Maricaulis maris MCS10: one gene and its partner. The protein of the gene in region 2 interacts with the protein of the main gene of each other region in a pairwise test. Links are inferred from orthologs where the notes say so. Each region holds a gene or a part of one and is shown on either strand. Other genes may lie near its edges. The genes, in order: ligA and leuS.

Region 1 (15,356 bases), 990 kb from region 2 along the record:
TATGTCGATGCGGATGTCGGGTTGGCGGCCCTGCTCGCTGATCCTGCTGCGGGCGAACCGGTCGCCTATCGCGCAATCGGGCGTCCGGCAACTGCGGGCTGGCTGGTCTGGGATGATGTGCCGATCTCCCGTGACGGACCGCCACCGGCGATCAGCACGTCAGGCCCCTTCTCGGCCACCTTGTGGTTCAATGGCGAGAGGATCGGTGAAAAAGGCCGTCCCGGTGCGGACGCGGCCGAGGAGACAGCGGGGCCGATTGACAGCCTGTTTGCGGTGCCCGCCGACCTGATCAGGCCCGACAGCAACCAGCTCGTGATGCGCCTGTCCAGCCATCGGGCCGGCTATACGCCCTACAGCCTGGTCCAGTCCCTCTTCGTCCTGCCCTACAGTGCCGAAATCCGCCGACCGGTGCGCTATTATCTGCCGCTGGTCAGTCTCGGCGCCGGCCTGGTGGCGCTGGCGATCGCCTTTGCGCTCCGGGCCCGGCGAACTGGCGACGGAAGAGGCCTCTGGCTGACGCTGTCACTGGCAGGGCTGGCGCTGGCTGGCCTGGCCGAGATTTCCCGCGCGATGATCAATTATCCCTATGACTGGCATCAGCCCCGCCAGGCGCTCAGCCTGTTCGGCCTGACGGTCTTCGGGGCCGCCCTGCTGCGCTTTGCCCAAGTGCGCTGGCCCGCACCCGGCCAGGTCGCGCGGGCATGGATTGGTGTGACCGGCCTCGCCGCCCTGGCCAGCTTTGTCTTGATGACCGGCTATGACGCCCGGTCTGCGGCCGTGACCGCCTGCCTGACCGGTTCGACCGCCCTGTGGATGGCATGGCGGGGCGACGCACAGGCCCGGATGCTGGCCATCGGGATGGCAGCCATACCGGTCTATGCGCTCTTTCTGCCGGCAGACCTGATCGATCGGGGCGTCCATGCGCTTGTGCTGGGACTGTTGGCAATACCCGCCATTCGATGGCCCGACCTGCTTCAGCCAGAACCCGCGGCGGCGCCCGCCATCCTGGCATTGCAGTCCACCGGGCGCCTGACCCGGCTGAGCTGCGCCGAGATTGCCCATCTCACCGCGGCAGGCAATTACACCGAGGTCCGCACCCGGGACGGCGTAACGCATCTGGACAATCGCAATCTGAGTAGCCTGCTCGAGATCCTGCCGGGCGACTTCATCCGCATTCACCGCTCGCACGCGGTCAATCTCGATCATGTCGAGGCGCTGACCAGCGAAGTGGGCAGTCGCTACCATCTGGTTCTCACCACCGGCGCGCAGATACCCGTCAGCCGGCGGGAGGTCGCTGGCCTGCGCGAACGCCTCGCCGGTCGCAAAGCCTGATCAGGCGCGCCTGCCCTTGACGCCGAAGGCGGCGAGGAAGGCGTTGACGTCGTTGGTGCGCGGCAGGGTGCGCACACCGGCGCGAGACCGGTTGCGATCCATCGTGCGGGTGAGCATGTCGTTGGCGTTCATGGCGCGCCAGTCATCGATCCCGTACAACATGGGAAACTCCTGTGATTTCCCCGCGCTTTAGCCATGGAAGTGCGCGCGTGCGAAGACGCGGTTCAGCAAGCCCGGCCTGCGCAAATGCATGGCCCGTGTCATATGCCCGCAACAGAGTCAGCCGCGCCCCTGTCACCGCCCCGGACACAGGCATTGAACCGCTCCCGTGACGGGCATACCTTGCGGCCATGACCCAGATGATTTCCCAGACTTTCGACGTTAAGGGCGGCCCGCATTATGGCCGCGAGAACCTGCCCAAGCTGCGCGCCGCGCTTACCACGCTTGGCCTGGACGGCTTCCTCATCCCGCACGAGGATGAGTACGACAATGAATACCTGCCGGACTGCAATGAGCGGCTCCTGTGGGCGACCGGCTTTTCCGGCTCTGCCGGTGCCGCGATTGTCATGGCCGACCGTGCCGCACTGCTGGTCGATGGCCGCTATACCGCCCAGGGGCGCCAGCAGACCGACACCGCGCTGTTCGACCAGTGCGATCTGGTCGGCCAGGGCCTGTATGGCTGGATCGAGGAGAATGGCCGCAAGGGCGAGAAGATCGGCTATGACGCCCGCCTGCACAGCCCGGCCGCGCTCGACCTGCTTGAAACGGCCGCCATGCGGGCCGGTGTCGAACTGGTCTCGGTTGAGCAAAACCCGATCGACGTCGCCTGGACCGACCGTCCGGCCGCGCCCAAGGCCGACATCATCCCGCACCCGATCGAGTTTTCCGGCGAAGAGCACAGCTCCAAGCGCCAGCGGATCGGCATCGCCATCGAGCGTGGCGGTGCAGACGCGGCCGTGATCACCGCACCGCCCTCGATTGCCTGGCTGTTCAATGTGCGCGGCGGTGACGTCTCCCGCTCGCCGCTGCCGCTGTCTGCCGCTCTGATCCACAAGGACGGGACGGCGACCTTCTTTGTCGACCCGGACAAGCTGACCGACGAGACCCGCTCACACTTGGGCAATGAGATCGCGGTGCGGCCGGAAAGCGAATTCGGCCCGGCCCTCGCCGAGCTGGACGGCAAGACCGTCCGCGTTGACCCGACCACGGCCTCGGCCTGGGTGTTCGAGACGCTCAAGTCCGGCGGTGCCGAGGTGCAATCGCTGGAAGACCCGGTGATGCGTCCCAAGGCTGCCAAGAACCCGGCCGAAGTGGAAGGCTCGCGTCAGGCCCATATCCGCGATGGCGGCGCCATTGCCCGCTTCCTGCACTGGCTCGACACCGAAGCCCAGTCCGGCGAGGTCGATGAAATCCAGGCGGCGCAGAAGCTGGAAAGCCTGCGCAAGGAATTGCCGGAACTGCGCGACCTCTCCTTTGACACGATCTCGGGCGCCCAGGGCAATGCGGCCTTTGCCCATTACCGTGTGTCCGAGGCCTCGAACCTCAAACTGGCCAAGGGCTCGCTCTTCCTGGTCGATAGTGGCGGACAGTATCCGGACGGTACGACCGACATCACGCGCACGGTGCCGATTGGTGATCCGACGGCCGAGATGAAGACGCAATACACCCGTGTCCTCAAGGGCCATATCGCCCTGTCGATGGTCCGCTTCCCAAAGGGCACGACCGGCACCCAGCTGGACATTCTCGCTCGCTTCCCGCTGTGGCAGGCCGGCTTTGACTATGACCACGGCACCGGTCATGGCGTCGGCAGCTTCCTCGGCGTGCATGAGGGCCCGCAGCGAATTTCCAAGGCCCCCAATTCGGTGGCGCTGGAACCGGGCATGATCCTGTCGAACGAGCCGGGTTATTACAAGGAAGACGGGTTCGGCATCCGGATCGAGAACCTGCAGGTTGTCACCGAAGCCGCCGACATTCCCGGCGGCGAACGTCCCATGCTCGGCTTCGAAACGGTCACCGTCGCCCCGATCCACAAGGGCCTGATCGACACCCACCTGCTTACCGCCGATGAGATCGCCTGGCTGGACAACTATCACGCCCTGGTGCGGAGCAAGGTCATGCCGCTCGTCGACGGAGATGTCGCCGACTGGCTGATCAGGGCCACCGAGCCCATGGCGGGAGCGACGCCCTAGTGCGCACCGCCGCGATCATCGCGATGGCAGCCGCCCTTCTGGGCGGCTGCTTCTATTCGGAGGATGCGCTGATCTCGCGCGGCCAGGCCGATTATCCGCTTGAGGAAGGCGTCTACAGCCACACGCCTTATCTGGCCGACGGCGTGACCCCGTTCGACCGCCCGGCCTGGACCGGCGAAATCGAGCGCAGTTGGGGACGCTATGTCTCCGATGATGAGGGCTTTCCCCATGATGGCGCCCGCCTGAAGGAGATTGCCGACGGGCTCTACATCGCCATGCGGCGCGATGAGGACAATTGGAGCTATGGCCTGATCCGGGTCTTCCCCGGCGGGGTTGCCACCTATCACGCGCCCGAATGCCAGAATGTCGAGGCCGCCATCCTCGACCGCTATGACGTGACCGAGCACGAGGAAGAACGCGGCTATTGCCGGGTCGACGATTGGGACCGGCTGGTCGGCGTCATGCTGAGCTATGTCGATATGATGGGTGCTGACCTGCCGATCGATGGTGTGTACCGGCGCGTCGAATAGGCAGGTTTTCTTTAACCCTGCGAGGCTTAGTGTACCGACCATACGGGAGTTGGGCCGCTGAGCATCTGGACACCCCTCGATCGACTTATAGGCTGTAGCGGATCCGACGATCTGAAGGCGACCCTGCGGGCGCGCATCGCTCTGGTGTTTGCGGCCATGCTCACACTTATTTCGCTGGCCAACACATCATTGCTTGTATTGTCGGACCAGGCCCGCCCCGGCATGGCGCTGCTTGGCGCGGCGGCGGCGGCTGCATTCGCCGCCAGCGGGCTGATCGGCATCTGGCTGCGCCGCCCCTCAATCACCATGGTCTTCATCGCTGTCAGCACGACACTCGTCTATGCCGGTGCCATCTACGGCAATCGCGGCGTCGTGCCGCCGGCTTTCGCGTATCTGCCCTGCATACTGCTCGGCTTCTACCAATTCTGGGGGCCGCGCAGCCTGTATGCGGCACTACCGGTGGTCGGCGCGGCCTTTGCCGGCGTTATTGCTCTGGCCGACATTGCGGACACTCCGGCTGCATACCCGTTGGTGACCCACAGTGTCGCTCTCATGCTCGCCTGCATCTGGCTGATATCCCTGGCTGCGGTATTCGGATCAGTCCAAAAACTCGCCGAGTCGCAATTGCGGCAGGCCAATGCCGACCAGGCCGCTGCCCTGTCGTCCAGCCGGGCGGCCCAGCGCGCGAAGAGCGAATTCCTCGCCAATGTGGGCCATGAAGTTCGAACCCCGCTCAATGGCATGCTCGGGATGGCCGACGTTATGCATCAAGTCGGCGGCCTGTCTCCCGACCAGGATGAACGGCTGCAACTGATCCGGGATTCCGGTGCCACTCTGCTGGAATTGCTCAATGAGATTCTTGACCAGTCGAAGATCGAAACTGGCCAGGTCATGGCGGAACGGATCGATTTCGACCTCGGGAAACTGGTTGAAAAAGCAGCCTCGAGCTGGCGTCCGGAGGCGGAGAGCCGCGGTCTCGACCTTCACCTTGATCTTGCCGCCTTGCATCACCCGGTCCTTCAGGGGGATCCCTTGCGAATCCGGCAGATCCTCAACAATCTCGTGTCGAATGCGCTCAAATTCACCAAGACCGGCCATGTAGCGCTGAAGGTCGAACAGTCACCCGGTGCGACCGCTACGACTTGGAATACCCGGATCGAGGTCACTGACACCGGCAGCGGCATTCCGAGCGAAAAGCTCGAGGCGATCTTCGAAGCCTTCCACCAGGCCGATGCCTCGATCACGCGGCGCTATGGCGGCACAGGCTTGGGCCTGTCAATCAGCCGCCAGCTGGCCCATTTGATGGATGGCACACTCGATGTCACCTCGACGCCCGGACGCGGCAGTTGTTTTGCCCTCAACCTGCCATTGGCAGCGGGCGAGCTCGCGCCGGCTGACACGGCCGAGCGGGCTGGCACCAACATGCCGGGCGCTCTATCGAACTTCACCCAGCCAATACGCGTGCTGTCCGTGGATGACGTAGCGACCAATCATATTGTGCTGAGGGCATTGCTCGAACAGGCCCTGGCCGAGACCCCCCTGTCGATCGAAAGGGCCAATTCCGGCGCCGAGGCTATCCAGGCTGTCAGCGAAACGGCGTTCGATCTGATCTTCATGGATATCCAGATGCCGGACATGGACGGTGCGACAGCGACCGGGGCGATCCGCCAGACCCCCCTCGGCAAATCTGCCTGGATCATTGCCGTGTCAGCGCTGGAGGCGTCCCAACGCGCCAGCATCCTGCCGACCGGCCTGTTCCAGAACGTCCTGCCCAAACCGACATCCATGGCCGCCTTGCATGGCGTCCTGTCCGAATGGCAACGGGCCCGCCTGTCCGGCGCCTTCCCGCCCGAGACCGGTCCGGTGACCTATTGACGCGACTGGCGCCCTCAGGCCCCGATCAGGTCAAACCACTCATCTTCGGTCAGCGTCTCAACACCCAGCTCGGCCGCCTTTTTGGCCTTTGATCCGGCCCCCGGCCCGGCGACCAGATAATCCGTCTTGCCCGATACGGATCCCGCCACCTTGGCACCAAGCGCTTGCGCCTTGGCCTTGGCTTCGTCGCGGGTCATCCGCTCCAGCGCACCGGTGAAGACCACGGTCTTGCCGGCCACCGGGCTGTCATTGGCAATGGCTTCGGCATCCTCGATGGTGAGTTGGGCGACGAGACGGTCAAGGAGGTCCCGATTGTGGGCCTCGGTGAAATACTGCTCCAGCGCCTCGACCGCGGCATTGCCAATACCGTCAATGCCCAGCATCTCAGCGCGCACGGCCTCATCGGACAGATTGGCCGCCGCGGCGTGGAAGGCTGCCCAGCTGCCATAGGTGCGGGCAAACAGGGCCGATGTGTTTTCACCGACATGGCGGATGCCCAGCGCGTTGAGAAAGCGCGCCAGGGTGATGGTCCGCCTGTCCTCGATCGAGGTGAAGAGATTGCGGATCGAGGTCTCGCCGAAACCCTCACGCTCCTGCAATGGCGGTTTGATCTCGCCGGCCTCATTGCGGGCCTTGAGGGTGAAGATATGAGCCGGCTCGGTGATCAGGCCTTCTTCCTGGAAGGCCTCGATCTGCTTGATGCCCAGGCCTTCGATATCGAAAGCCTTGCGCGATACGAAATGCTTCAACCGCTCCTTCAGCTGGGCGCCACAGATGAGGCCGCCCGTACAGCGCCGCACGACATCCAGCTTGCCGGTCTTGGCGTCGTGCTCACGCAGGGCCTGGCTGCCGCACACGGGGCACTCGGTGGGAAAATCGAAGGCCTCGCCGCGACCGGGCCTGTCCGGGTCGACCACGCGGACGACTTGCGGGATAACATCGCCGGCGCGCTGGATCACCACCGTGTCACCGACGCGGATATCCTTGCGCTCGATTTCGTCCTGATTGTGCAGCGTCGCATTGGTGACCACCACACCGCCGACCGTGACCGGCGTCAAGCGGGCGACCGGCGTCAGGGCGCCGGTGCGGCCGACCTGGATGTCGATGGCTTCCAGAATGGTGGTCGCCTGTTCGGCCGGGAATTTGTGGGCGATGGCCCAGCGCGGAGCGCGGGCGACAAAGCCCAGACGCTCCTGCCAGTCCAGCCGGTCTGCCTTGTAGACCACCCCATCAATGTCATAGCCGAGCCCGGCCCGTCTTGCCTCGATATCGCGATAGACCGCCAGCAGAGCCTCGACCGTTTCGCAGCGGGCCATGAGGTCATTGACCGGAAAGCCCATTTCGCCGAACCGGGCCACGGCTCCCATCTGGGTGTCGGAAAGCGGCTCGGAGACCTCGCCCCAGGCATAGGCGAAAAAGCGCAGGGGGCGCTGGGAGGTCATCTTCGGGTCGATCTGGCGCAGCGAGCCGGCAGCGGCATTGCGCGGATTTTTGTAGGCGTCCTTGCCTGCCTCGATCTGACGCTCATTGAGCGCCGCAAAATCGGCGTGCGACATGTAGACCTCACCGCGCACCTCGACCACGTCCGGCCAGTCGCCGGGTGGCAAGGTGTCGGGGATATCGTCCAGGGTGAGCAGGTTCTGCGTCACATCCTCGCCGGTCTGGCCATCGCCGCGGGTGGCGCCATGGACAAGCTTGCCACCGACATAGCGCAGGCTGGCCGACAGGCCGTCAATCTTCGGCTCGGCAGTGACCGCCACGACATCGCTCTCGGCCAGACCCAGAAAGCGGCGGATGCGTCCGACAAAATCGGCGACATCCTCGTCATTGAACGCATTGCCCAGCGACAGCATCGGTACTGCATGCCGGATTTCGCCGAACTTGCCGGACGGGACGGCGCCGACGCGCTGGGTCGGGCTGAGCAGGTCAATGAACTGCGGAAAGCGGACTTCGATCGCCTCAAGCTTGCGGCGTAGCGCATCATAGGCGGCGTCGGAAATCTTGGGCGCGTCGGACTGGTAGTAGGCCTTGTCATGCCCGGCAATCTCGCGAGCCAGGCGGGCATGCTCGGCGCGTGCTTCGGCCTCGGTCAGCTGGTCGACATCCTTGAGTGCGCTCATCAGTCCTGCCCTGCGGAATCAATTCGGGAGCGGCAGTCTAGGCGTCCACGGCCATCAGTGCATCGGCCTGGGCCCGTGCCGCGTCAGTAATGTCAGCGCCGGACAGCATGCGGGCAATCTCCTCGCGCCGCGCCGCTCCATCCAGCTTGACCAGTGTCGTGCGCATGCCGCCCTGCCCGTCATCGGTCTTGACGATCTGCCAGTGATGATCGGCCAGCGCCGCCACTTGCGGTGAGTGGGTAACGACCAGTGTCTGCCCCTTGGCGGCCAGCCGCTTGAGCCGCCGACCCACCGCATCGGCCACGGCCCCGCCAACGCCCTGGTCAACTTCGTCGAAGACCAGAACCAGACCGTCATCCTCGCCAGCCAGCGCCACTTTCAGGGCCAGGCCGAAGCGCGACAGCTCACCCCCCGACGCGATCTTGTCCAGTGCTCCGAAAGGCGATCCCGGATTGGTGGCAACCTCGAAAACGACCTGGTCGCGGCCATCAGGTCCGGCCCGGTCATCATCCGAGGTAATGGCGACGCGGAAGCGCGCCCGGTCCATTTTCAGCGGCGGCAGTTCGGCCGCGACCGCGTCGGTCAGCGCCTTGCCGGCCTTCATGCGACTGCGTGACAGGGCATGGGCAGCGTCGTCATACCGCGCCTGGGCCGCCTTCACGGCCTTTTCGGCCTCGGCAATCCGGTCCGACGCGTTCTCGATACCGTCGAGCTGGTCGGTCAGCCGACCATGCAGGGCCGCCAGCTCGTCTGCGGCGACATGGTGCTTGCGGGCCAGGCCACGCAGGGCGAACAGCCGCTCCTCCACATCATTGAGACGGCCCGGCTCAACATCGAATGCCTTGGCGGCGTCCGAGAGGGCATCTTCCGCCTCGGCAAATTCGATCAAGGCCCGGTCGATCGCCGTCGAGGCGCGCTCGAGCGCGGGCCCGGCCTCACCACCGCCCGACCCGATATGATCACGCACTCGTTCCAGCCCACGCAGCGCCGCATTCAGACGCGCCTCCAGGCCTCCGCCCTCACCGGCGAGAGCCTGCTGGGCGTCCTGCAAATCCCCGATGGCGCGCTCGGCGCCTTGCAGGAATTGGCGTTCCTCAGCCAGTTCCGCCTCCTCGCCGGCACGCGGATCGAGCCGGTCGAGTTCCTCGATGGCATGACGCAGATAGTCCTGCTCGTCATCCGAGGCCTGATTGGCGTCCACCAGGGCATCGAGTTGCTTGCGAGCGGCGCTGACTTCGCGCCAGGCCGCACGACAGGTCGCCAGCTTGCCATCATGCCCGGCATAGGTATCGAGATAGGTGCGGTGGCTTTTGGGGTCCATCAGTCCGCGGCCGTCATGCTGGCCGTGAACTTCAACCAGTACATCGCCCAGTCCGCGCAACAGCCCGATGCTGGCTGCCTGGTCATTGATATGAGCGCGACTGCGGCCGTCCTCACCAAGACGCCGGCGCAGGATCAGCGGCTCACCCGGCTCGACCATCAGGCCGGCCTCGTCCAGCAAGCCCCAGGCGGGGTGGCCGGCGGGCAGGTCAAAGGCGGCAACAGCCTGGGCCTCGTCAGCGCCGCTGCGCACCTGGGCGCGATCGGCACGCTCGCCAGCAGCCAGTCCCAGAGCGCCAAGCAGGATCGACTTGCCGGCACCGGTCTCGCCGGTCAGTGCACACAATCCACCGTCGAACGTCGCCTCAAGCGCGTCGATCAGGACCACATTTCGAATGGAAAGGGAGAGCAGCATTCAGTGCGTAGGCACCCCCGGGCCAGATCAGCCAAACAGCCGCTGCATGGCCCGCCGCATAAAGGACGGGTCGGCCTGTTCGATCGATTCGCCGATCGAGATCCCCTCACGGGTGAGGAGATCATAGCTGGTCTCATACCAGTCACTGCCCGGGAAATTGTAGCCCAGGACCGATGCGACCTGACGGGCTTCCTCGTCAATGCCGAGCGAGACATAGGATTCGACCAGGCGATGCAGGGCTTCCGGCACGTGCGATGTGTTGCCGTATTCGCGCAAGACATTCTGGAAACGGTTGATGGCCGCCAGGTGGTAGCCGCGGCGCAGATACCAGCGCCCAACGCTCATTTCCTTGCCAGCCAGATGGTCGCGCGTCATGTCGATCTTCAGGCGCGCGTCGGTAGCGTAGCGGCTGTCCGGGAAACGGCGCACAACCTGTTCAAGCGACAGCAGGGCCTGCTGGGTGGCCGCCTGGTCACGCCCGACATCCATGATCTGTTCGAAATGGCTGATCGCGATGAGGTAGTAGGCATAAGCGGCGTTGCGATTGCCCGGATGCAGCGAGATGAAGCGCTGGGCGTCGGAAATCGCCTCGTCGTAATTATTGGATTCGTAGTTGGCATAGGCTGCCATCAGCATGGCCCGGCGTGCCCATTCCGAATACGGGTGCTGACGCTCCACCTCATCGAAGCGGGCCGCGGCCAGCGGGTATTGCTGGCGGTCGAGCGATTCGAACGCGGTGGCGTAAATCGTCTCCGCCGGTCGCTCGACATAAGCGACTGAATTATCTGGCCCGCTGGCACAGGATGCCAAGAGGGCGGACAGGACAAGCGGGGCAACGATACGCGACATAAAGGTCATGAAAGCACGGCTCAACAGCTCTGGCGGCCGAAGGGCCACCCGTTCCGACAAGTTTGTAGCGGATGATTGCCTCGGGCAAAAGGGCGCTGTCATCGAGGAATGCGAAACTGACGGTTCAAGCCGTCGGATCAGGGCGCAATGACAGATCTGCCGCAATAGAAAGGCGGCAAACCCCACGCCCCGCCAGGGCGTGCGGCCCGGGTTTTCGTCATGTCTCGAAATCAGGTAGGGCTCAACGCGCCATCGCCATGGCGCCGGCATCGACGTCACGCATGCTGACCCATTTCCAGCTGGTCGGATCGTCCAGCAGGGCGCGCACGGCAGCATTGTTGATCGCGTGGCCCGGACGGGCGGCGCGATAACAGCCGATGATCGGAGCACCGGCCAGGGCGATATCGCCCAGCGCGTCCAGAGCCTTGTGACGGACAAACTCGTCCTTGAAGCGCAATCCTTCCGGATTGGCGATGCCGTCATCATCCAGCACCACGGCATTGTCCATGGAACCACCACGCGCCAGACCAGCGGCCAGCAGTGCTTCGTAATCCTTGCGGAAACCGAAAGTCCGCGCCGAGGCGATGTCATCGCTGAAAATGTCGGGAGCGATCTCGAAGGCACAGGATTGGCGCCCCACCGAGGCGTGCTCGAAGCTGATCTCGATCTCGATCGACGGCTTGAGGGCCGGAAGGAATCCGGCGCTGCGCTCGTCATCTTCGATCATGACCGGACGCAGGACCTGGATCGCGCGACGCGGCATGGCATGGGATTTCAGTCCAACCTGGCGGATAAGCTTGACGAAGGGCGCCGAGGATCCGTCCATCACCGGGACTTCAGACCCTTCAACCTCGATCACTGCATCATCCACACCGAGGCCTGCCAGAGCGGCCATCAAATGCTCGATGGTTGCGACCGAAACGCCGGCCTCATTGGTGATAGTGGTGCCCAGGCGCACCTCATTGACATTGGTGGCCCGCGCCGCAATCCGGTTGTTGCGGTCGGTGATGTCTGAGCGCACAAAGACAATGCCCGCGCCGGCACTGGCCGGTTGCAGGACCATGCGAACCCGGTCGCCGGTGTGGAGACCAATGCCTGCGAACACAACAGGTGCCGCCAATGTGTGCCGGTTAATCACTGTAACGCGCCATCTTGCTTACGGTTTACGCCCAAACGCTTGATGGCCAGACAGCCATCGACCTGTGCAGTGAACGACAGGCGGTGCCAGCATTCAATTAAACCATTGTTGCGGTTTGTTACGCGGCTGCAGCAAAAAGGGCGGCCGCAATGGGCCGCCCGTTTCTTCAGTCAGATCAGTGAGTTGATCTGATCAATTTGCCTGGCGACGCAGGAAGGCCGGGATTTCCAGATCGCCTTCTTCCAGGCTGTCACCGAACAGGTCTCCGGACGCCGGTCGCTGGGCCGACTGGACCGGCGCAGTCTTGGTGACCGGCGCGGCTTTCGGAGCAGGTTCGACCGGCTTCTTGCGGCGACCGAAGAGCGAGAACCCACGCTTCTCTTCCTTGCTGTCGGCTTGCGGCGCCGAGGCGCGGCGTTCTTCATAGCGCGCGTTCAAACGTTCTGCTTCCTGGGCCAGTCGGGCCTGGTCCTGGACAACTTGCGGCGCTTCGGCCCGCATGTCGGTCTGGGTCGTCCGCACTTCAGACACATAAGGGTCGCGATCAGAACTGATCGGGCTCGTGGCGATGGCGTCGGAGAGATCTTCGGCCCCGACAGCCCTCTTCATCGGCTCGACCTGGAACTCGTCGCTGGTCTCGGTCTCGGTTTGTGCGGCAGCCTGCGGCTCCGCTTCCCGGCGCGGTTCAGCGATACGGGGTTCGGGTGCGCGCATCTCGACACCGCGCTCACTGGCCACACGGCCCGGACGGTCAGAATTCGAGCGTTTCCATGGCAGGATGGCGTCATTCGGATTGGACTGCTGGGCCGACGCAGCGCCGCGTTGCTGACGGGCACGCGGATCGGTCTGAACCATGATTTCCGCGTCGATACCGGTGGCGACGACCGAGACACGCATGGAACCTTCCATGGTTTCGTCGAAGGTCGAACCGACAATGATATTGGCTTCCGGATCGACTTCAGCGCGAATTTCGTTCGCGGCCTCGTCGACCTCATAAAGGGTCATGTCATAGCCGCCGGTGATGTTGATCAGGACGCCGGTGGCCCCCTTCATCGAAACATCGTCCAGCAGCGGATTTGAAATGGCGGCCTGGGCGGCTTCCACGGCGCGCTTTTCGCCGCCGGCCTCGCCCGTCCCCATCATCGCCTTGCCCATCTCGTTCATCACCGCGCGGACGTCGGCGAAGTCGAGATTGATCAGGCCCGGCATGACCATCAGATCGGTGATACCGCGCACGCCGGAATGCAGGACCTGGTCAGCCATGGAGAAGGCCTCGGCAAAGGTCGTTTTCTCGGTCGCGATACGGAAGAGATTCTGGTTCGGGATCACGATCAGCGTATCGACATGATCCTGCAGCTGATCGATCCCGGAATCGGCCAGCTTCATGCGGCGCGAGCCTTCGAAATGGAAGGGTTTGGTCACGACACCAACGGTGAGAATGCCCATTTCACGAGCCGCGCGCGCCACGACAGGCGCAGCGCCGGTTCCCGTGCCACCACCCATGCCGGCAGTGATGAAGACCATGTGGGCCCCGCCCAGATGCTCGCGGATCTCCTCGATCGAGTCCTCGGCCGACTGTTCACCGACTTCCGGTCGCGCACCCGCGCCCAGACCTTCAGTGATGGCGGCCCCCATCTGGACGCGCTTTTCGGCCTGCGAACGTTGCAGGGCCTGGGCGTCTGTGTTGGCGACGACAAAGTCGACACCTTCCAGCTTGGCCTCGATCATGTTGTTGACGGCATTCCCCCCGGCGCCCCCGACACCAAAGACCACAATACGCGGCCGCAACTCGGTCGTTTCGGGAATTGAGAGGTTGAGCGTCATGACAGACCCTGTTCTCGGCACTGGAAGTTAAACAACGATTCACCATGAAGTTTCGCCCCAAGACGCTTAAGCAGGGGTTAAACTGATGATCATTTCAGGTGGTAAAACATTCTGACCGACAGGGTCCGCCGCTGATGTCGTCAGCCGCTTGCAGCCTCGGGAAGCGAGCCGGATAGCCAGATTTCGCGGTCCGACCGGTCGAGCAGCAGGGTCACCGCGTGTCCGAGCTCATGCATGGTATTTGCAAAGATCATGATGATCTCGGCATCACGCTGCGTTTGCGGCAATCGCACACCAAAACTCATCGAATGGGTCACGAATGAGTTGAAGAACTTCGCGATGTCCTGAGCTTCCGAGCGCGCAATGCGAAGGTCCACCCGTGTGAAATCGAGCAGGATGCGGCGCCAGCCCCGGGATTCCGCCGCTTCGGCCATTTCGACGATGATGTCGGTGGCGCTGTCCCAGTCCTCATAACCATCAATGAAGGTTTCGACACAAGCGTGGTCAGGCAGGATTGTGACTCGATTGAAAGACATTGCGCTCTTCTTGCGACCTAGAGTCGGAGAAGTAAGGGCCGCACCCGAGAAAGTCCTTAAACGCGTCGGTAATTGATTATGAAATAGCGGTTGATCCCGAAGGCTCAAAAGCTTTCGGCAAACCAGCGCCACATGGACGACGCCCGACCGGCACCAGCTTCCGCAGGAACCCGGCGCGGCATGGTCGGCAGACCGCTCATGCGCGGCGGTCCGGCAATGGCTTCCGCGGCCCCGCGCGTCTCGCGGCGGACCACACCGGCCACGGCACTGAAAGCCGGACCGGACACCGCATCGCCCAGCCCGCTGACACCGCATGGTCCCGCGATACGGACCTGCTTGCCAAACACACGCGCGGCCAGTTCGGCAGCGCCGGGAAGCTGGGCGCCCCCACCAGTCAGAACCAGGCGACGGCCGGATGTCTTGCCGACACCGGCCGCGTCGAGGCGGTCGCGGATTAGTTCGAAGGTCTCTTCCAGCCGCGGCCGGATGATCGAGTTGAGCAGGGAGCGCGGCGCACTGTCGTAAAGCGCACCATTTTCACCGGAAACCGATGGCACCTCGATCATCTGCTGGTCATCCTCGGGACTGTCCAGAGCCGACCCGTACAGCGTCTTGAGGCGTTCCGCGGCGGCCAGCGGCGTCGACAGGCCGCGCGCCACATCCGATGTCACATGCGAGCCACCGACCGGGACGGCATCAATATGCAGCAGCGCACCTTCCGCGAACACGGCTGCGGTGGTGGCGCCGGCACCCATGTCGATCAGGGTCGCACCCAGCTTGACTTCATCGTCGGCCAGGGCCGACAGGCCGGACGCGTAAGGTGTGGCGACCACGCCCTTGAGGTCGAGATGGCAGCGCTCGATACAGGTCGACAGATTGCGCAGCGGGCCGATGGCGGCGGTAATGACATGCACTTCCACGCCCAGCGTCTTGCCGAACATGCCGCGCGGATCCTTGATCCCGCGATGATCATCGACTGACCAGGACAGCGGAATGGCGTGCAGGACAACGCGGTCTTCAATCGCAAATTCAGCCAGCGCGCCATCCAGCAGGCGGCGCGGCTCGCGCTCGGTGATCTCGCGTTGTGGCAGGTCGATCTCGGCAGCCAGGCGGGTCGAGGCCGGCTGTCCGGCCGACAGGGTCACGGTGACAGCGTTGACGGCAATCCCGGCCATGCGCTCGGCCTGCTCGACCGCGGTGCGGATGGCTTCGGCGGCTGCATCCATGT
Region 2 (15,466 bases):
CTGATCACACGGGGTGTGAGTGAACCCTATCGGATGTTCACCTCACGCGCCGAATATCGACTGTCGCTGAGAGCCGACAATGCAGACCAGCGCCTGACACCCAAAGCCATGGAATTGGGTCTTGCGAGCAGGGGTCGAGGCGCGGTTTTTTGCCGCAAGATGGAAGAGTTGTCTGAGGCGCGATCGCTTGCCTCGAACCTGTCGCTGACACCGAATGAAGCCCGCGACAAGGGTTTGTCCGTGAATGCCGATGGCAAGCGACGGGCTGTTACTGAACTCCTTGCCTACCCGGATGTGGGTTGGGACCGCCTGGTCGGGATCTGGCCGGAATTGGGTCGCGTGTCGCCGAGCGTTTCTGAGCAGATCGAAATCGACGCGCTCTATGCCGGATATATTGACCGGCAGCAGGCGGACATTCTGGCCTTTCGTCGGGATGAAGCCGTTCGCTTGCCTCGGGACTTGGATTATTCCGGCATTGGGGGTCTCAGCAATGAAGCGCGTGAGAAGCTGGAGCGGGCCCGCCCCGAGACTCTTGGTCAGGCGGCGCGGATCGAGGGTGTGACGCCTGGGGCACTGACTGCTGTTCTGGCGCATGTGAAGCGTCGGACTCAGGGGGCGAGCTAGATGGATCGCGAAACTTTTGGTCGTGAGACCGGTGTTTCACGTGAAACACTCGATGGATTTGAGACCTGGCGCGCGCTGCTGGTTGAAACGAATGCCCATACCAATCTCGTCGGACGCTCGACCCTGGATCAATTCTGGGCCCGCCACGCCATGGACAGCTATCAATTGCTCGAGCATGTCGGCGCTGATGTGACCAAGATAGCGGACCTTGGCGCGGGGGCCGGCTTTCCGGGCATCGCCCTTGCCCTGGGGCTGCGGGATCGTCAGCAGGCTGCACATGTGACGCTGGTGGATTCCGTCGGCAAGAAGGTTGCCTTCCTCCGCAAGACCATCGCTGCCCTCGCGCTAGATGCGGATGCGCGGTCGGTTCGTGTCGAAACGCTGGATCCGGCCGAAGGGTTTGATCTGATTACAGCGCGGGCCTTCGCGCCGTTGAATAAATTATTGGGTTATGCCTCACCCTTGTTGAAAAACAGGGCTCAAGGCCTTTTTTTCAAAGGCCAAAACTATCGCGATGAATTGACCGAAGCCCGTAAACACTGGACATTCGATTGTGAAGTCATACCCAGTCGTACCAGTGACGGGGTGATCCTGCGCATTCATGAGGTGGAACGTGCCAACTGACGTCCAGCGCGCCAAGGCGCCCCGCGTAATCGCTGTCGCCAATCAGAAGGGCGGCGTGGGTAAAACCACAACGGCCATCAATCTGGGAACCGCCCTTGCCGCGATCAAGCAAAAGGTCGCAATCATCGATCTCGACCCGCAGGGCAATGCCTCCACAGGGCTGGGTGTGCCTCCGGCAAAGCGCACCCTGACATCCTATGACGTGCTGGTTGGTGGTGATTCCCTCAAGTCTGCCATGGCTCCCACAGTGGTTCCCGGGCTGAGCATTGTTCCGTCGGACGAGCTTTTGTCAGGAGCGGAGCTCGAGCTGGCCGATGACCAACGTCGTTCCTATCGCCTCAAACGCGCTATCGATCAGAGCATGCAGGCACTCGGACCGGACGCGGCGGGTTTGGATTACATCCTGATCGACTGCCCGCCATCGTTGAATGTCCTGACAGTGAATTCCCTTACAGCGGCCGATTCCATCCTGGTGCCCCTGCAGTGCGAGTTCTTTGCCCTCGAAGGCCTGTCCCAATTGCTGAAAACGGTCGAGCGGGTCCGCGGTCACCTGAATTCTCGCCTCGATATCCAGGGCGTGGTCCTGACCATGTTTGACAGCCGCAACAATCTGTCGGCAGAAGTGGCGGCAGATGTCCGCGAGCATTTTGGCGACAAGGTCTACAAGACGGTAATTCCGCGCAATGTCCGGGTATCCGAGGCCCCGTCGGTTGGCAAACCGGTCCTGCTCTATGATCTGCATTGCTCGGGATCGCAGGCCTATATCAGCCTGGCCAAGGAAATCGTCCAGCAGGAACGCAAACGTCATCGCGAAGCACAGGGTGAAGTGGCATGAGCGCCAGCGAAAAGAATAAACGTCTCGGACGCGGGCTCTCGGCCCTGCTCGGCGAAACCGATACGGAAGGCTATAGTGCTCCTGACGTCGAGGCGGCCCCTGCCTCTGGCCCGTCACGCGACGGCGTTCGCATGATTCCGATCGAGTTGATCGCACCAAACCCCGATCAGCCCCGCAAGACGATTACCGAGCCGGAGCTCAATGCGCTGGCTGAATCGATCGCCGACAAGGGTATTGTCCAGCCGATCCTGGTGCGTCCGGTAGATGGCGGAGACCGCTTCCAGATCGTCGCCGGCGAGCGCCGCTGGCGCGCGGCCCAGAGGGCACGCCTGCATGAAGTGCCCGCCCTGGTGCGGGAGCTTACCGATCGTGAGACCTTGGAAATCGGCATTGTCGAGAATGTCCAGCGGGCTGACCTCAATCCGGTTGAAGAAGCACAGGCCTATCGCCAGCTGATCGACCGGTTTGGACACACCCAGGAAGACGTGGCGCACGCGGTGTCCAAAAGCCGAAGTCATGTCGCCAACATGATGCGGCTGCTGGCGCTTCCGAACCCTGTCCTGGCCCATCTGGCGAGCGGTCAGATATCGGCGGGACATGCCCGGGCCATTGCCAATGCCCCTGATCCGGAAGCGCTTTGCGAGCAGATCATCGCGCGCGGATTGTCTGTCCGGGACGCCGAAAAACTGGCCCGAGATGCCCAGAATCCGCCAGCTCCGGAGATCAAGACAGGCGGTCGTGAAGCCGGCAGCAAGGACGCTGATACCCGTGCCCTGGAAGCGGATATAACCGCGCGCCTCGGTCTCGCTGTCGAGATCAAGCATGGCAATAAGGGCGGTGAGCTACGGGTGCAGTACAAGACGCTCGAACAACTCGATGATGTTTGCCGTCGGCTCAGCGCCGATGGTGGGCGCTGATCAGCGCCCCATCTGGGCAGCGCCACGCGCCAGCCGCAATAGCAGATCACCGACAAGGGCTTCGGCCGGAGCACCAGACCGCTTTACGGCGCGTTCCGCATCGAAAGCGAGCTGGCGGGCATGCTCCAGGCGCCGGCCCCGCCACAGGGATAATTGTCGCTTGAAGGCATCGGCTTGCGGGCCATAGCGGGGCGCGCCACTGCGTGCCATTGCGCCCTCATTTCCGCCGGCCGCATGGACCGCCCCGAGTTGGTCGAGCCGGCGTTGCAGGGCGCGCAGGATTCCAACAGCCGAGCCGCCGGCAGTGATTGAGCGGTGATAGGCGCTGTCCGCCTTGGCCAGCAGTCCGAGCAGGGTTGGCGCCAGCACGGCATCGAGTTGGGCCTCACCCTGATCGGCGGCAACCGCCTCGACGTCTTCGCGCGTGATCGTATCGTCGCCTTCAGCCCGTTGCGACCGGAGCCCCTTGTAGAGGATCAGTTTCTCGATCTCGCCGCGGGCGAGGGCACGGTCGCCTTCCAGGCGTGGCAGCCACTCGGTACGCGCTTCACGTGCAAGTTGCAGACCTTCTACCTTGAGCATGCTTTCGCACAGTGATTCGAGTGAATGCGAGGTGTCGGCATAACATGCGATTGTTATTGCCTTTTTTGCCGGTTCGAACGCTTTTCTAAGCTTCCCTCGCGGCGTTAAGTCGCCGGACTCGACCAGCAGCACGGCTTCCGCCGTCTCAGAGCCGCTTTCCAGACCCTTGATGATCTCGATAATCGGCCCGCTTCCTGTCTCGCCGGTCAGACGGACCCGGACCAGCCGCTTTCCACCCGTCAGCGACAGGGCAGCCATGGCATCGGCCAGGCCAGCCGGGTCCGACTTCAGATCTTCCTCGGTCAATTGTGTCAGGGCGAACGGGTCATCAGGGTCTTCCAGGATTGCCCGGACAAGCGTCTGGGCGCGCTCATGGGTCAATCCGCGGTCGGGACCATAAATCAGATAGGCGCGGATCGACGGGTCCGGATTCTTGACCCGGGCATCAGCCTCGCGCGCGGACGCCTTCACTGGGTGTCGGCGTCCCGGAGCGCTCGCACGAGCTGGTTGGCAATACGCTCGGCCGCAAGCTGGGCGGCGCGTTCGGTTGCATCGCGTTCGGCTGCGACCGAGGCATAAACCGATTGTGGGACATTGTAGGACGCTTCGGTCTCGACAGACCCGGAGACAACCGGTTCAACATCGCCATCGCGGAACAAGCCGTAGTCCACGGTCAGGCCGATGGCGTAGCGCGACACAGCTGCGTCGGTACCGACACCCAGCGCTGCACGGGTTGTCTCGCTTTCAGTCCGCAAGGTGTATGGGCCGACTGCGTGGCGCGCGCCCATACGATCCAGCAAGGCTTCCTGCAGGTGGAAATCAACCTGTTCCCGGCCCGTCTCGACCTGGATGTCGGAGAGGGCGCTATTGACACCCGCCCCGCCATACATCGGCGAAAAGCCGCAGGCGGACAGACCCAACCCCGCCGAAACGACGAGACCGACAAGAAGTGCACGGCGGCTGGAACGCATGATCTTATCCTGCGACGATATTCACGATACGATCAGGTACCACGATAACCTTGCGGACGGTAAGCCCTTCCAGCGCGCGCTGGACGGTTTGATCGGCCATCACCATCTCCTGGACAACATCCTGAGCCGCACCCTTCGGCGCCGTGACTTCCGTCCGGCGCTTGCCATTGACCTGCACCGGCAGGGTCACGCTGTCCTCGACAAGCAAGGCGGGGTCCGCCTCCGGCCATGCCGCATCGATCACCAGGCCTTCGCCGCCCAGATGTTCCCAGCATTCTTCGGCCAGATGAGGAACAAAGGGCGCAATGATGCGAGCCAGAATTCCCAGAGCCTCGGTTTTGGCCGCAATACCGGCGTCATCTGACGGCACATACTTGCGAAGGACATTGACCAGGTCATGGACCTGGGCGACAGCGGAATTGAAGCGGAAGCCCTCGATCGCGTCAGTGACCGCGTGCAGCGCCTTGTGGGCGGCCCGCCGGATCTCGAGGGCCGGACCTGAAGCATCCGCGGCTACAGTCAGCGGGCCGGGCGCCCCCTCAGGCAGGGAGGTCACCGTCGACCACAAGCGCTGAACAAAGCGCCAGACGCCTTCAACACCGCTATCCGTGTACTCGACATCCCGTTCAGGCGGCGAGTCCGAGAGGACAAACCAGCGGACGGCATCAGCGCCATAGCTTTCGATAAAGGCGTCCAGGTCAACCACGTTCTTTTTTGACTTGGACATTTTTTCGATCGCGCCGACAGAGACCGGCTTGCCGGTGGACATCTCCACGGCGCCATCCTTGCGAAGATCGACTTCCTCAGGCGACAGCCATTTGCCATCGGCGGACTTGTAGGTTTCGTGCGTGACCATGCCCTGTGTGAACAAGCCGGCAAAGGGCTCACCGGATTTCATGTTCATCAGGCCCGCATCATTCAGGGCGCGGGTAAAGAAGCGCGCATAGAGCAGGTGCAGGATGGCGTGTTCGATCCCACCGACATATTGGTCAACAGGCATCCAATGCTCGGCATCACTGGCCAGGAAGGGCGTGTCCTCGGACCAGGGCGAGGTAAAGCGCAGGAAATACCAGGACGAGCAGACAAAGGTATCCAGCGTATCGGTCTCGCGGCGACCCGCTTTGCCGCATTTTGGACAGTCGGCATTTTTCCAGGTCGGATGGCGCTCCAGCGGATTGCTCGGATGGTCAAAGGTCACGTCTTCGGGCAGGACGACCGGCAGCTGGTCCTCCGGTACCGGAACGACGCCGCAATCGGCACAATGAATGACCGGGATCGGGCAACCCCAATAGCGTTGCCGCGACACCAACCAGTCCCGAAGGCGATAGCTGGTCGCGCCCTTGCCAAGCTTGCGGGCTTCCAGCTCGGTGATCGCGCGTTCCAGCGCGTCGGCCGTTGAAAGACCGTCCAGAAAACGGGAATTGTAGCTCGTGCCGGGTCCGGTATAGGCCTCGTCCTCGATCACATGCGTGTCCGCGCTCGCCTCGGGCGGCAAAACAACCGGCTGGACGGCGAGGTCGTATTTGCGGGCAAAGTCGAGGTCACGCTGGTCCCCGGCGGGGGAGCCGAAAATAGCGCCCGTGCCGTAGCCGGACAGCACGAAATTCGCAGACCAGACCGGCAATTCCCAATTTTCGTCAAAGGGATGGCGAACAGTGATGCCCAGATCAACGCCGCGCTTGGGGGCCTTCTCAATCTCTTCAGCCGTCGTGCCCATGCGCGCGCATTCATGCATGAAGCGATCGATCTCAGGATCATCTGCGGCGAGTGCCTTGACGATGGGATGATCGGGCGCGAGCGCCAGAAAACTGGCGCCGAACAGGGTGTCGGGACGGGTCGTGAAGACGTCGATGGTGGCGCCGAACTGCTCGGCCAGGCCTGAATCGGTGAGCGGAAAGCTCACCTCGGCGCCACGGGACCGGCCAATCCAGTTGGACTGCATGGTGCGGACCTTGTCCGGCCAGCGATCCAGTTCCTCGAGAGCGTCTGTGAGCTCGTCGGCATATTCGGTGATCTTGAAGAACCATTGGTCCAGCTCGCGCTGGACAACCAGGGCACCGGAGCGCCAACCACGACCATCAATGACCTGCTCATTGGCAAGAACGGTCTGGTCGACGGGGTCCCAATTGACCTTCGCCGTCTTGCGGTGAAGCAGACCCCGTTCCATCAATCTCAGGAAGATGGCCTGCTGATGCCGGTAGTAGGACGGATCACAGGTCGCGATCTCGCGGCTCCAGTCGAGTGCCAGGCCGAGACGTTGCAGCTGGCCGCGCATGGCGTCGATATTGTCGTGGGTCCAGGCTCCGGGGTGCACGCCGCGGTCCCGGGCGGCGTTTTCGGCCGGCAGGCCGAAAGCGTCCCAACCCATCGGGTGAAGCACGTCAAATCCGCGCGCGCGCTTGTAGCGTGCGACCACGTCGCCCATCGTGTAATTGCGCGAATGCCCGACATGGATCCGCCCGGACGGGTAGGGAAACATCTCGAGCACATAGTATTTGGGCTTGTTGTTGGAAGCGCTGGGGCCAATGGCCTTGAACGCGTCACAGGCATCCCAGGCCGATTGCCACTTGGGTTCGGCTTCGCGCGGATTATATCGTGTCATGTCTGGCCCGCGGCCGCGCCGCGCCCCCGGTATGCGATCAGCCTGTGCAGCCGGTCTAGTTTTCCAGTTGCGAGATACGTAGCTGGCGAGCACGTGTCAGGATCGCGTTCTCGATGTCGTACGCCGTCTGGGCGCCGGTTTCGGCATCGATCCACTCGCCGCTTTCGCTGCGCACCTGACGGAAGACACTGACTGCCAGCGCATCAGCTCGCAGTCGTGTGTCAAGAATGTAGACCGTCAGCTTGAAGCGTTCGGTGGCCATTTGTGGGTTGGCATACCAATCCGTCACGATGACGCCGCCGAACGGATCGAGCTCGGCCAGGGGCATGAAGCTGATCGTATCGAGGCTGGCGCGCCACAGGAACCCGTTCACCCCGATGCCTTCCGGCTCAACCACGCGGTTGCTGGCGAGCGGGTTGGGAAGGGATGGCAGGCGGAATCCGGACGACTCCGATGATGATTCCGCCGTTTCGGCATTGCGCGAGGCGCAAGCCGGAAGTGCAAGAATGGCGGCAGAAAGGATCAATCCAAGAATCCGACGGTCCGACATGTGCCGTGACTCCTTCGAAACAAGACGGCGAAAACGCACGAGAAACTGCAGGACGCGAATGCGCCTCAGATTTAGAGTGGTTTGTATAACACGCGAATTCGCGCGCGCCAGCGATGAAAGGCACCCAACCGGGAGTGACAAACCTGCAACATGTTTGCGCGAACACGCACTGAACCCATTCCGGGCGCTTGACCGGAGGGCCGTGCTCGCCTCCTGTAAGGCGCGACGTCCGGGGGGACGGGGCCGATCGGCGGGACCGCGAGCGATGAAACGGACTACAAGCGCGATACTTTTCGCGGCTCTGTCCGGAACACTTGCGGGCCCGCCGGCATCGGCACAAACCACTGATTTTCCAGATTATGATCCCTATGCCGCCGACGATGTCAGCGCCGTCAGCTGGCGTGGTGACATTGGCTTGGTCCTGTTGGCCGGCGATACCCCTGATGGTGGCCTGGATCTGCTCGCCGATATCGAGCTGGGCGTTGATTTCGAAACATTCACTGAGACCGGGCGGCGTTGGGGGGTGGTCCTGACCGGCCACGCCGAACGTGATTTGTATGGCGACCAGAGTGGTGGGCGCGTCGGCACTTGCCCACCACGGATTGGCGATTGCGCCACAATCGGATTGGCGGGCACCACGGCCGCCCCGATCGCGCCAGACAGTGGTCTGTATAGCGCCGGCGCCGGATCCGAAGACCGGAGCCGGGCGATGATCTCCGATGGCTATGTCTATACAGATACCGGCTGGGGCGAGCTGCGGTTGGGTTATGGAGCTGGGGCGGCCCGACTGGATCCGGTCGGCGGGCCGTCGGCAGCCCGGCTCGTGCGGCCCGATGGTGGTCACCTCCAGGCCGCGGGCCCGGCAATGGCCCGCACTGAAACCCCGCATTCAGGCCATGACCCGAAACTGGTGTTTCGTTCCATAGCGCTGGGCCAGGCCTCATCGGTAGGAACGGTTCGCGCGGCCCTGTCGTTCACGCCGGAGGTCAGCCAGTGCGGCATAGACTATTGTCCCCGCTTGACCGGCCCGGCGGGCCAATCGGGCGCGATCAATAGGGATGTGACGGAAATTTCGATCACCTATTCCGTCCGCCGGGGCGAGCATGAGTGGTCCATGAGCACATCCGCAAGTCAGGCAGGGCGTGTCGAGGGTGCGGTCGGTTTCGTGCCGGTGTCCGGTCAGGATGTCGGGCTTTCCTGGCGCTGGAATGACTGGCGTGCCGGCGGCCGCTGGCGGCGCAGCAATAATGGCGTCGACAGCGATGGTGACCTTGAAGCCTGGTCTGCGTCGGTCGGCCTGGAACAGGGGGCCTGGCTGACCGCGATGGAGTTTGCGGCTTTCAGCGATGATTTCATTCATGCGGATGGCCGGACCTGGCAAGCGGCAACCTCACGTCTTGTGGGTGACAGCGGGCTGGTTGCTTTCGGTATTCAGTCTGCTGTGACGCATGAACCGGTCATTGAACCGGCAGGTCGTGTGCAACAGGCAACCCGGACCTTGACTGGCTTTGTCGAGCTCGGTTGGCGATTTTGACAATTCCGCCACAGGACTCGCACTTCTTTCATCATTTGAGCAGAATCTGGTTGGGTCGGTGTGCCACGCTGCGCTACAACAGATGGGCGTGAGGGAGAAGTACGATGATCGAGCGGAAAAAACCGTTTGAAATCATTGGTAAAAAGTCGACCGTGGCCGGTGCTGCCGCGGCCGTGCTCCTCTGTGCGCCTACCGCAATGGCCCAGGATGTGACGGCTGACAGCGAGGCCGTGGCGCCTTGGTATGAGGCCTTTACGCTGTCAATGGCCGAGGCTCCGACGCCGGAACTCGACGAAGCGACCACTTTCGATCTGGAACTTGGCGAACACTGGGGCGTGACGCTGGGTTATCAGGACCGCAGCGATTCCCGTCTCAATGATGACCTCAGCGCCGGGGCCTTCGTGACCTTTGGCGACCGGATCCGTCTGGGCGGACAGGTGCGTTTTGCGTCGCCGGATGACAGCTTTTTCGTGCGCAATAGTGATGACGAAGAACGTCAGCCGGAAATCAAGTTCGAGTCGGCTCTGCGTTTCTGATCGCACCGACCGCGGCTACTCCTGAAATTCCCAAACCTGTCAGACGGTTGACCGTCTTTTGATTGATGCCACCAAGCGCGTAGACCGGGACCGGTGTCCGTCGTGCCCAAGCCGCAAGGGCCTGGGGGCCCATGGCTGTTCCGGCTGACGGGCTGGCACTGGCAAAAGCGGTCGACACCAGGACAGCGTCAAGCCCGGCCTGTTTCGCCCGGAGCAGCGTCATGGGCGCGTGCGCTGACCCAGAAAACAACAGGCGACACCCGCGCGCGCGGGCCCGCGCCGCGGCCGGCAGCATTCGTTCCGGCCAATGCACTCCGGTGGCGGCGCTGCCATAGGCAAGGTCGAGGTCGGATGACACCAGAACCGGGATTCCGAGTTCACTGGCGACGGCCACTGTCGCCCGGGCGATGGCCAGGCGGTCAGGATGGCCGAAATGCCGATAGATGATGGCAGACCCCGGTGGCAGCATCTCCACCAGTTTGACCGGGTCGGGCTGCCGCTGCGGATCCGTCAGGGCAAGGAGGGGCGGCAGGGCGCAGGCTCGACTGCCGCCCACCCTCGCGGCAGCGCTTGCCAAGCCAGTCACTGCATCGTAGGGCGGTTTCATGACTGATGCTCCCGACATCGCGACCCGACGCGACATGCTCCTGACCGATATTGGCAAACTGGCGGCCGAGGCGGGCCGACCGTCTGACAGCATCAAACTGGTCGCAGTCTCCAAACGCCAGTCTGAAGAGCGGCTAGATGCAGCCCTGGCAGCTGGCCAACGTGTTTTCGGTGAAAACCGTGTCCAGGAAGCGATGGCACACTGGGGTGAGCGGCGAAAGGTCTGGTCGGACCTCGAATTGCGCTTGATCGGCCCCCTGCAGTCCAACAAGGCCGCCGATGCCGTGGCGCTGTTCGACGTGATCGAAACCCTCGATCGGCCCAAGTTGGCCGATGCCCTGCGCAGGGAAATGGACCGCCAGGGCCGCAGGCCGCGTTTATATGTCCAGGTGAATACGGGCGCGGAGACCCAGAAGGCGGGCGTATTGGTGTCCGAGCTGCCCGCATTCCTCACTCGCATGCGAGATGAATTCGGCTTTGAAATCAGTGGACTGATGTGTATCCCGCCGGTCGAACAGCCACCGGGCCTGCACTTTGCTCTATTGGCGAGGTTGGCGGCAGATAACGGCATCGGACATCTATCGATGGGGATGAGTGCCGACTATCCGGTTGCTGTCGCCCTCGGCGCCACATCTGTTCGGATCGGGACCGGCCTGTTCGGAGACCGCGAGGTCTAGCTAGCGGATGGTCAGCCAGTCGCCTGGCCGGGCCTCTGCCAGCAAGGCGCGGACATGGACGGGATCAAGGGCGACGCACCCTTCTGTCGGCTCATAATCGCCACGCTTGCAGTGCAGGAAAATGGCCGATCCTGCCCCCCTGATTGGCGGGTCATCATTGTGACCCAGTACCAGGATGATGTCGTACAGCCCGTCTTCGCGCCACAAGGCCTCATGGGAGGCCGGATAGGGGCGCCGGACAGGTCGGTTGTAGGCTGCGTCGTCGGGCGCGTCGCACCAGCCGTCATCAGGACGGAGCGGTCGGACCGGTAAAGCCGTTTTCGGCGCGGCGACCCGGTCGGCCCGGTAAAGAACCCGCCGCAAGGGATAGCGGCCCAGCGGTGTCGCACCATCGCCTTCACGCTTGTCTGACGCCTTCGTGACTCCCGAACGGCCCAGCGCTGCGCGTACGGTGCCGGCATCCGGCTTGGAGGACAAGGTGATGTGGCCGCTCTGGCTGACTTGCCAATCCATGGAAGACCCAATGCCGGAGGCGCGGTGGTCGGCGAGGGACACCCGGACCTGTTGAGTTCGGATGTCCACTTCGCCTCCCCCACCACGGAGGTTTGCCCGGGCAACCGGACTTGCCATTAACCAAGCAATTTCGGGACCAGACCGGCGGGTAAGCCTGGCTGGGCAAAAATGACCAGACCAGCAATTCCTGCCGGGCAAAATCTGCCACCCGGCAGGAATTGCCTTGTGAAACGAAATAGGCACAATCAAAGCATGAACGCTCAAAAAACCATTCTGATCGTCGATGACGACGAAGATCTCCGCGAAGCCCTGGTCGAGCAGTTCGCCCTGCATGAGGAATTTCGCACCTTGGCCGCAGGAACCGCAGGCGGGGGCATGTCGATCGCTCGAAACGAACGGGCCGATCTGATCCTTCTGGATGTCGAATTGCCAGACATGGACGGGCGGGAAGCCTGCCGCCTGATGCGCAAGAACGGCATCACGGCTCCAGTGGTGATGCTGACAGGCCAGGATACGGATGCCGACCAGATTCTCGGACTGGAATCGGGCGCCAATGACTATGTCACCAAGCCGTTCAAATTCTCGGTGCTGCTGGCCCGGGTCCGGGCCCATTTGCGCAGCCACGAGCAAAGCGAGGATGCGGTCTTCCAGGTCGGTCCCTACGAGTTCCGGCCATCGATGAAGCTCTTGCTGACGTCAGACGAGAAAAAGGTCCGTCTGACCGAGAAAGAAACAAATATTCTCAAATACCTGTACCGCGCCGGCGGCAAGCCCGTGCCGCGTGATGAATTGTTGCACGAGGTGTGGGGTTACAATCCGGCGGTGACAACGCACACGCTGGAGACACATATCTATCGGCTTCGCCAGAAGATCGAACCGGATCCCGCCCATGCACGCCTGCTCGTTACTGAAAGCGGTGGCTACCGGTTGCAGAGCTAGCGGATATGGGGCGCGGTCTGGCCAGAATCCGGTTTGTGGCAGGCCTGTTGGCCCTCTTGCCCGCCTTCGGCCTTTCGGTCGCCGCAGCACAGGAATTGCCTGAGCTGCCGCAGGTCGACCAAGTGCCCGTAAACATGTCGGTCCGTTATTATGATGTTGACGGACGCCGGGTCAGCGACGCGGTCGAGGCAATGCGTTTTGCGGGCCCGCTGGGCTATGAAGCCGAGACGCGTACCTCGGGCAGTTATTACATGCAGTACGAGCTGACGCCCCGGGGCTGCTCACTGACCTTGCTGGAGATCCCGCTCGAGGTCGAAATCCTCTATCCGAACTGGACCGGTTATGACCGGGCGCGGCGGTCTGACCGGGAGCGCTGGGACGCCCGGATGCACGTATTGACCGTGCACGAGAATGTCCACGCGCTGATCGCCTTCCTCGGCATGATCGAGACGTATAATGACGTCATCCAGGACGGCCCACAGCCTGATTGCGAGGCTTTGCAGGAGCACGTCAGATCAATGGTCGATGCTGCCAATGACCGCCTGAGGGGCTGGCAGCGAGATTATGATCGTGTCACCGACCATGGCATCGACCAGGTCGATTTCGATCTCCAGGCCTTCATGGCCGAACGCCTCTAACTGCCCAGGGTCAGCGCGACCGGGGCATGGTCGGACGGCTTTTCACGGCTGCGCTCGTCTTCCCATATGCGGAAGGCATCGCGGCCGCCTGCCAGGGCGCGGTCACGGGCAGCGGGCGATGCCCAGATATGGTCCAGACGGCGCCCGCGATTGGCGGCCCGCCAGTCCTTCGCCCGATAGCTCCACCAGGTGTAGATTTTCTCGTCCATCGGAATGAGCTCACGAGCCACGTCAGAGAATTGCCCGGCCTGTCGGATCCGCTCGAGCGCCTCGACCTCGACAGGCGTGTGGGACACCACTTTGAGCAATTGCTTGTGCGACCAGACATCATGCTCATAGGGCGCAATGTTGAAGTCTCCGACCAGAACGAGGGCCGCATTCTCACTCGCGCGTCCCGCGAAATAGCGCTCGATCCGATCCAGAAATTCCAGCTTGTGGGCAAAGCGCGGATTGATGGCCGGATCCGGTTCGTCGCCGCCGGCGGGAATGTAGAAATTGTGCAGCTCGATTCCCTCGACACCGACCCGCTGATGGCGGGCTTCGCCTCGTGGGCACAGCTCGACATCGCCCAGATCTTCGAGCGGATATTTTGACGCGATCGCGACCCCGTGCATGCCCTTTTGGCCGCGCACGTGGAAATGCCTGAATCCCATTTCCCTGAAGGCCTCCTCGGGAAATTGTTCCTCGAGGCATTTGATTTCCTGCAGGCACAAGACATCGGGATCGGCTTCCTGGACCCAGTCGGCAATGAGCGGGACGGCGCGCAGGCGCACGGAATTGATGTTCCAGCTGGCAAGGGTCAGGGTCATGGCGCGGTCTCGTCTGTGTGGGAATTCAAAGAATATTGTAGGTCGAGCCGGCAATGCCGACGGGCCAGCGACCGCGGGCGAACAGGCGCCAGCGGGCCAGGAAGGGGTGGGGCGGCTGATCGTCTTCGGCTTCGGCCAGAATCACCAAGGCTGCGCCATTGGCGGCCTGGGCGAGGGCACCGGCTGCGGCATTGACCAGGGTCATGTCCTCGACATCATCCATGGCGGCCGCGTCCTCGATGATGTCGCGGGCGCTGTCGCCGGTCTTCTGGGCCACCATCGACAGCGCTGCGTGCACGGCTTCTTCGTCGAGGCGTTCCAGCACACGGGAAACGAGGCCGGTGCGCAGCATCTCCTCGGCTTCCCAGCTTACCGGATCACGATCGAGCGTTTCCGCCGCGCCGGCGGCTTCTTCCCAGTCTGTGAGTACGCCCGGCTCGGCATCGGGAAATCCAAGGCCATCCAGATAGGCGCGGGCCAGATAGGCTTCACGCTCGTCCAGCGGCTCACCCAGGCGGGCGAACCAGGAGTTGGAATTCAGGCTCTCGGCAAAGGCCTTGGCCTTGTACAGGAGCGGGATTTCTTCGAGCAGGCGCGGAAAGTCAGCGTCGTCGGGGTCATCATGGAATTGCATGACGCGTATTTAACCCTCAATCCGTCGCCGCAACAGGGGCGCAGGTGTGAGAAACGGGGGATAGCCGGTGACAAGTGGTCCTGAAACGAATTGCGCCCGGTCTCGAGGGGGAGGAGACCGGGCGCAAAGCCATGCGCTTGTCTGTGTGAGCGCAGCGCCGGGAGGGGATCAATCCGGCGCGACTGAGATGGGGATCCGCAAGCGGGGGGACGACGCCGATCCATTGCCTCTCAGTCAGCGTAACAATAACGCCACAGCGACCAAACTTTTACAAATAAAAAATGAGAAAGAAATTGCGTGTGTCCAAAAAGCCGCAACCTTCTATCGGCCACGCCTCGAATCACGACGGGATTCCGGCTCCGGGATGACAAAGATCCGCGGATTGAGGGTCACATCGGATTGCACATCGATTAGGCTCACCCGTGTGATTTCTCCCAAAGCGTCGGTGACAAACCATTCGCGGAGCGCGTGATCGGATTGGGAGAAGACGAACATGATCTCGCCTTCCATCTCGTCGGATGGATCACGGAGCGTCAGGTAGAGAAATCCGAACTCCCGCTCCAGCGACACAATCGCCGCGTCCTCGGCGATGTCGATCTCCGGCTTCAACAACCACCAGAGCGGTGTCGAGCGCAGGGGAATCCGGTCGACCGTCTCCAGCGCCCGGTCCTCGACTGCAATAGTCGTCCCGTCGGCAATGATCCGCAGCGGGTTGGGTTCGTCATAGTCCAGTCGCAGGCGGCCGGGGCGTGACAGGGCCAGATTGCCTTGGGCCGAGGACCCGTCCGGAGCGATCTGGATGAAGCGCGAGCGCAGCGTGTCGATGGAATTGAGCGCGGCATTGATCCCGGCCAGTGCGGTCTCACGGTCCAGCG

The links.
Region 1: the proteins of leuS (region 2) and ligA interact in binary tests that used the Escherichia coli proteins (3 or more experiments, as listed by UniProt). The link is inferred for Maricaulis maris MCS10 from one-to-one orthologs.

Annotation. Positions count from the first base shown.
Region 1 is NC_008347.1:2,239,920-2,255,275, forward strand. The notes cover bases 5,494-8,489. They hold ligA (NAD-dependent DNA ligase LigA), read right to left. Parts: upstream 8,047-8,489; coding sequence 5,941-8,046; downstream 5,494-5,940. Other genes in these bases: MMAR10_RS16300 (ATP-binding protein), read left to right, coding at 5,494-5,926; recN (DNA repair protein RecN), read right to left, coding at 8,084-8,489. Also shown: MMAR10_RS16295 (LytTR family DNA-binding domain-containing protein), read left to right, coding at 1-1,332; MMAR10_RS17060 (hypothetical protein), read right to left, coding at 1,333-1,494; MMAR10_RS10700 (aminopeptidase P family protein), read left to right, coding at 1,683-3,521; MMAR10_RS10705 (hypothetical protein), read left to right, coding at 3,521-4,051; more of MMAR10_RS16300, read left to right, coding at 4,208-5,493; more of recN, read right to left, coding at 8,490-9,781; MMAR10_RS10725 (outer membrane protein assembly factor BamD), read right to left, coding at 9,809-10,639; lpxC (UDP-3-O-acyl-N-acetylglucosamine deacetylase), read right to left, coding at 10,872-11,768; cell division protein FtsZ, read right to left, coding at 11,961-13,592; MMAR10_RS10740 (hypothetical protein), read right to left, coding at 13,733-14,128; cell division protein FtsA, read right to left, coding at 14,233-15,356. UniProt on the Escherichia coli protein: DNA ligase that catalyzes the formation of phosphodiester linkages between 5'-phosphoryl and 3'-hydroxyl groups in double-stranded DNA using NAD as a coenzyme and as the energy source for the reaction.
Region 2 is NC_008347.1:3,230,272-3,245,737, reverse strand. What follows is about bases 4,357-7,462. They hold leuS (leucine--tRNA ligase), read right to left. Parts: upstream 7,156-7,462; coding sequence 4,558-7,155; downstream 4,357-4,557. Other genes in these bases: MMAR10_RS15225 (DUF3576 domain-containing protein), read right to left, coding at 7,211-7,462; lptE (LPS assembly lipoprotein LptE), read right to left, coding at 4,357-4,553. In the rest of the region: tRNA uridine-5-carboxymethylaminomethyl(34) synthesis enzyme MnmG, read left to right, coding at 1-624; 16S rRNA (guanine(527)-N(7))-methyltransferase RsmG, read left to right, coding at 625-1,248; MMAR10_RS15250 (ParA family protein), read left to right, coding at 1,226-2,083; MMAR10_RS15245 (ParB/RepB/Spo0J family partition protein), read left to right, coding at 2,080-3,000; holA (DNA polymerase III subunit delta), read right to left, coding at 3,001-4,053; more of lptE, read right to left, coding at 4,050-4,356; more of MMAR10_RS15225, read right to left, coding at 7,463-7,705; MMAR10_RS15220 (hypothetical protein), read left to right, coding at 7,971-9,239; MMAR10_RS15215 (NtrZ family periplasmic regulatory protein), read left to right, coding at 9,344-9,775; MMAR10_RS15210 (thiamine phosphate synthase), read right to left, coding at 9,747-10,382; MMAR10_RS15205 (YggS family pyridoxal phosphate-dependent enzyme), read left to right, coding at 10,381-11,058; MMAR10_RS15200 (L,D-transpeptidase family protein), read right to left, coding at 11,059-11,571; MMAR10_RS15195 (response regulator transcription factor), read left to right, coding at 11,824-12,510; MMAR10_RS15190 (DUF922 domain-containing Zn-dependent protease), read left to right, coding at 12,558-13,148; xth (exodeoxyribonuclease III), read right to left, coding at 13,145-13,957; MMAR10_RS15180 (hypothetical protein), read right to left, coding at 13,983-14,591; MMAR10_RS15175 (LolA family protein), read right to left, coding at 14,913-15,466.